Natranaerobius thermophilus JW/NM-WN-LF: one gene and its partner. Each later gene encodes a partner of the first gene's protein in a complex. Links are inferred from orthologs where the notes say so. Each region holds a gene or a part of one and is shown in the gene's direction. Other genes may lie near its edges.

Region 1 (3,078 bases):
TCCAATGAGTACTGCATAAAAATTAAAGGAGTAGAAGTGGCCAAGGAAGAAGTACTACCAAATCATTACTTAGTGATGATTCCGGGAGATTCAAGTGGAAAACCAGAGGACCTGGGTTTAGAAGGAACAGAAACTAAAGAACCAGTATTTGGTCTCCCTGCCTTATGGATAGACGAAAGCCAGCGTGAACAAGCTGAAATGTCGGGATATACTGTAGTTGATCCTCCCTCGGTGTTAGCAACTCATTTAACAGAGATTATAAAACAGCATGCCCATGAGTTACTTGGAAGACAGGAAACTAAAGAATTAATAGACAATGTTAAAAATGATTATCCAGCGGTAGTAGAGGAATTGGTTGACAATATCTTGAACATTGGAGAAATACGCAAGGTATTGGCAAATCTGTTAAAAGAGGGTGTATCAATCAAAAACTTATTAACTATTTTGGAAACTTTAACTGATTACGGAGCAGTTACCAAGGATACTGATATGTTAACAGAGTATGTTAGGCAAAATCTCAACCGGGAAATAACCACTAAATTAAAAGAACTGCAAGGTGAGCCAATAAAAGTGATTACTTTAAGTCCAGAATTAGAACAAAAAATATCCGATTCCATCAAACAAACAGATCATGGGAACTATTTATCTATTGAACCACAGGTGACTCAAAAAATACAAAAACAACTGAAGAATTACACAGAACAACTTACCCAACAGGGTTTACAGCCAATAGTGGTTACTTCACCCATGGTGAGATTGTATTTTAAACGGTTAACAGAAGGTTTTTTACCAAATCTGATGGTGGTATCTTTTCATGAATTAGATCCTCAAATTGAAGCACAATCTGTTGGGGTGGTGAATACATAAATGAAAGTCAAAAAATACTTGGCCAATAGTGAAAAAGAAGCACTAGAACAAATTAAAGCAGAAATGGGAAATAATGCTATAATTCTAAATACCCGGAGAGTCAAAAAAGGTGGTTTTTTCGGGTTATTTGGTAAAACTATGCTAGAAGTGACTGTAGCAAATGATGCAGAAGCTAAAACCAAATTTGATAATATTGCAGAAAATAAAGATGATAATAAATTTTCCCTTACTTTACCAAAACATAATTCTAAAAGTCCTAAGACGCAAAACTCCTTTAGTAATCATCATCCGGCCAATATGAACAACTCAAATACCAACCAAAATAAAAAAGAACAATTTAAACATTTACGCGAAATTATCGAAAAACGCCAACAGGAATATAATAACGAATTGGATGAAACTAGCAGTACAGATGTTGTTCATTCTGTCCAAGGCAAAACCTCCCCAAAGATTGATGAACAGATAACAGATAAAGCACAAAACAGTTATTCAAATACCCATAATGAATCTTTGGAAGAACTCAAAAACGAACTTAATCAAACCAAAGATATGATGCAAACTATGATGAAAGAAGTTAGACAAAGTTCTTTTCGAGACAAACTCCCTGAACATGTAAATAAATATTATGACTTACTCTTAGAGCACGATGTGATTGATCAGCTAGCTCAAGAGTTGATTTCTCAAACTATGAAAGAAATGGATTTTAGAGGGTTAGAAGATGAACAAGCCTTTGTTCGTGAACTAAAAACCATTATTGGTAAAAAATTATCAGAACAAGTCACCCCATTAAAGGACAAAAACACTACTGGACCAAGAATTATAAGCATGATTGGCCCTACTGGAGTAGGTAAAACTACAACTGTGGCCAAGTTAGCCGCTAGGCATACTTTGATGGAAAATGCAGAGGTGGGTTTGATTACTATAGATACATACAGAATTGCTGCAGTGGAGCAATTAAAAACATATGGTGATATATTAAGCCTACCTGTTGAAGTAGTCATGACACCACAAGAACTTAAAGATGCCATGCATAAATTAAAAGATAAAGATTTAATCATTATTGATACAGCTGGACGAAGCCATAAAAATGAAATGCAAATGAAAGAACTGAAAGGATTCATTGAAACCTGTGAACCCCATATTAATCATTTGGTGTTAAGCCTTGGTACTAAATATAAAGATTTAAAAAATATTATTGCCAAGTACAATCACATTAATTTTAACAGCCTTATTTTGACTAAGACTGATGAAACTGACAATCTAGGAAACTTATTAAATCTTTTATGGGAATTTCAAACCGGTTGTTCATACGTGACTACAGGACAAAATGTACCTGATGATTTAGAAGAATTTTCCTTAGAAAAACTATTAGATAAAATATTGGGTGAGAACAATGAATGATCAAGCTAAAAGACTAAGACAACTGGTTAAGGAAAAAAGTAGTGGAGAACATAGTGCCCCCACTATAGAACATCAACCCGAAATCATTACAATTTCGAGTGGAAAAGGTGGAGTAGGAAAAAGTGTATTGGCTGTCAATCTGTCTTTTGCTCTTAGAGAATTGAATAAAAAAATATTGTTAATAGATGGTAATTTTGGATTGTTTAACTTAGATATCTTATTGGGGATTCAATCTAATCCCAAGTTAGAGCAACTGCTTAGAGGAGAAATAGATTTTAGGGAAGCAATCATTAATGTTTATCCTGGAATTGATTTAATTTGTGGCGGGACTGAATATAGGAACCTTCAAAAAGGGAATTCTTCCAGATTTGAAAAAGGGCTGGCCTTTGTTACAGATATTAAGAGAACTTCTGATTATGACTTCATTATTATAGATACAGGTTCTGGCGTAAAACAGACCGTATTTAGTTTTGCAGATTTAAGTGATCAGTGCATTGTGCTGACTACTCCAGAATTAGCAGCAGTTACAGACACCTACGCTTTGGTTAAGTCACTTGTTTACGTTGGAGTAGCTAGTGAAGTTAATCTCGTTGTAAATATGTGCCATAAAGAAAAAGAAGCTGTTTCTACATGGAAGAACTTGAATAAAGTTTTAAAACATTATGTTAATTACGAGATAAACTTATTGGGTTATATCCTAGAAGATTCGTATATATCTACCAGTATAAAAAGACAGCAGCCTGCATTAATGTCTGAACCGAATACTTCATCTGGAATAGCAATTAAGAATCTGGCTCGCAAATTATTAAA
Region 2 (3,052 bases), 350 kb from region 1 along the record:
ATTCGGTTTCTACGGACCCGTTCATAAAGAAATATTGAATGATCTAGGTTATCAAGCTGAACTAGTAATTGGCGAACCACCTTCTGCCGGTTTCATAAACTTAATTAAAGGCATCTCACCTTTAATTAAAAATATTTCTCTTAAAATGTTATCAGAAGCAGGAAAACTTAGTTGGACTAAACTTTTAGCTATTGATCACGTTTCTAAGAGCCTTAATGAATGGCGACCATATGAAAAAGAAAAACATTCCCTTGAAAATTTAAAAACCACTACTTTTACAAAACTTAACAAGGCCAACTCACCTGAAGAAGTAGATAAAATTAAAGAAAATTTTAACTCAGAATTGTCTCGACTCGTCACGGAAAAATCTATAAATCCCATTAGAGTAGCCATAGTTGGGGAAATTTTTTTAAATTTAGATGAAACAGCCAACCAAAAAATTGAACAAAAGTTAGGACTATTGGGAGTCGAAATTGAACGAAGTATTTATTTATCTGATTGGATCCAGGAAAATCTATTACCCGGCAAGAATCATCAAAAGGAAAAGAAACATGAGATCAAAAAACTTGCCAAGCCATACCTAAACGATTTTGTTGGGGGACATGGAAGAGAGTCTGTAGGTGAAGCTGTTCTGGCACATTTAGAAGGGCTAGATGGCGTTATTCATGTATCTCCTTTTACCTGTATGCCCGAAATCACTGCCCAGGGTGTATTACCAAAGGCTAGTAATGATTTGAATTTTCCCATTATGTCACTATCTTTTGATGAACAAACAGGTGAAGCGGGTGTTAATACTCGTCTAGAAGCTTTTATTGATTTAATCCTAAAAAAAAGACATAGTCAATCCGAACACTGCAGGATTTCTTAATGTGATATAGAAAATATCTTTAAGAGAATATTTTAAGGCAGGGGTCAAAATGAATACACTATTAAATATTCACCCTGGTCAAGATATTAAGATACACCCGTTAAATAATAGTATCTATTCAAAAGAATATCATTGCCAAGTAATTGATATTAATCAAAAAGAATTAAAAATTACTGTCCCCTACTCTGACGGCAAACTGATTCCTTTACCAACTAAAACCCAAATAAAAGTTACAGTCATGGACGAAGTATTTGAATCGGAAATTCTTTCTCGTAAATTTGGTCAAGAACAATCTCTAATCATTGCAGCTCCTCACTCCATTTTAAAAAGTAGGCATAATTCTCAAAAATCAGATCGTATAAGTACTAAAGTACTAGCTATCACAAGCGGAAAAGGTGGTGTAGGAAAAAGTAGTCTAGCAATTAACTTGGCTATCGCACTTTCAAAAAAGGGACAGAGAGTTTGTTTAGTAGATGCTGATTTAGGAATGGCCAATATTGATGTCTTATTAAAAATGACTCCAAAGTACAATCTCACTCATATATTTAACGAAGAAATAGATATTTTTGATGTCATTATTAAGGGGCCAAAAGACGTATTAGTGGTCCCAGGCGGTTCTGGTTGGCAGGATATTGCCAGTTTGAATACATTTCAATTTCAACAGCTTGTTAAAAACTTCAATAAACTGGAACAGTACACTGATATTATTATTTTTGATACCGGTGCAGGTATTGACTCTAATGTAATTAACTTCTTACTAGCTTCAGACGAGATTTTACTGGTTACCACACCAGAACCCCATGCAATTACTGATGCTTACGCTATGACTAAAGTCATAACAGAACAAAATAAGAATTTACCTGTTAAACTCATAGTGAATAAAGCAAACAGTAAAGAAGAAGGACAAGATGTGGGGAATAAAGTCAGCTTTGCAGCAAGACAATTTTTAGGGATCTCTCTTGAATATCTTGGCTTTGTTCAAGAAAGTCGACTATTTTCAAAAGCAGCTAGAAATCAACATCCCATCATAGATAAATGGCCTTTTTCACCCCCATCTAAAGAGATCACACAACTCGCTAATAATATAATAGGAAACAATCAATCTAATTCCCGAGGAATGACCGGCTTTTTAAATAAATTAGCTAGTTTATTTAAAAAATAATAAAACCGCAGTTTAAAAAAACTGCGGTTGTTATTTTGTATCTCTCCATATTAAATATTATTTATTTTAAATTAATATTCAATTCCTTCTCGTGCTCCAACGCCTTTTTGGAAATGATGTTTGATTTCTTTAACTTCACTTACTAAGTCTGCTTTTTCGATTAATTCTTCTGAAGCATTTCTTCCCGTAATAACTAATTCAACATTCTCAGGTCGTTCATTAAGTAATTCCATAACTTGTTCTACTTCAATTAAATGAAAATCTACGGCTACATTTAGCTCATCTAGAATCACCATATCATAATCCCTCGATGTCAATTTATCCATAGCTTTCTCAAAACCATCCTGAGCTAGCTCTACATCCTTAACATCAGGAGCATCTTTATTAATGAAGCCTTCACGACCTGCAAGTATCACTTCAGCTGTGGGAAATTGTTTTAGTGCCTTAATTTCGCCGTAATTTTCACTCCCTTTCATAAACTGAATTAAGCAAACTTTTCTTTGATGTCCTAAAGAACGAAAGGCAAGTCCAAAAGCAGCTGTTGTCTTACCTTTTCCGTTTCCTGTGTAAACCTGTACAGCCCCAACATTTTTTTCATCGCTAATTTTAATCAGCTCCTTTCTTATTTAATGTTTAACCATTAGCAATAGGATTATTATATTTACTATATTTTTAGTTCGAGATTTTTATCACTTTACCTGCCATCATTATAATATTTAAAAATTTTATTCATACCATGCTTATAAGAAATAGACAATGAGGGGAATATCATGAAATCAAGAGGAGAAAAAATTAGAACATTAATGTTGACATTGATCATAATATTAATATTTTCGTTATTCAAAGTGCAATCCTCTGCCATGATTGCCGGAGCCAAGCATGGTTTGACTACCTGGTGGGAAGTAATTCTCCCCGCACTACTTCCTTTTTTTATTCTTTCTGAATTTATGGTTCGATTGGGTGTAATACATTTTGGGGGCACCCTTCTAGAACCTTTAATGAGGCCTGTTTTCAATGTTCCT

Evidence for each region.
Region 2: the proteins of flhF (region 1) and NTHER_RS08910 are in contact, whole or in part, in a crystal structure (PDB 3SYN), measured with the Bacillus subtilis proteins. The link is inferred for Natranaerobius thermophilus JW/NM-WN-LF from one-to-one orthologs.

The regions. Positions count from the first base shown.
Region 1 is NC_010718.1:1,482,912-1,485,989, forward strand. Bases 69-3,067 are described here. They hold flhF (flagellar biosynthesis GTPase FlhF), read left to right. Parts: upstream 69-867; coding sequence 868-2,268; downstream 2,269-3,067. Other genes in these bases: flhA (flagellar biosynthesis protein FlhA), read left to right, coding at 69-867; NTHER_RS07165 (P-loop NTPase), read left to right, coding at 2,261-3,067. In the rest of the region: more of flhA, read left to right, coding at 1-68; more of NTHER_RS07165, read left to right, coding at 3,068-3,078. UniProt on the Bacillus subtilis protein: Necessary for flagellar biosynthesis. May be involved in translocation of the flagellum.
Region 2 is NC_010718.1:1,829,321-1,832,372, forward strand. The notes cover bases 1-2,973. They hold NTHER_RS08910 (AAA family ATPase), read left to right. Parts: upstream 1-917; coding sequence 918-2,030; downstream 2,031-2,973. Other genes in these bases: NTHER_RS08905 (acyl-CoA dehydratase activase-related protein), read left to right, coding at 1-868; cobO (cob(I)yrinic acid a,c-diamide adenosyltransferase), read right to left, coding at 2,102-2,656; NTHER_RS08920 (nucleoside recognition domain-containing protein), read left to right, coding at 2,801-2,973. In the rest of the region: more of NTHER_RS08920, read left to right, coding at 2,974-3,052.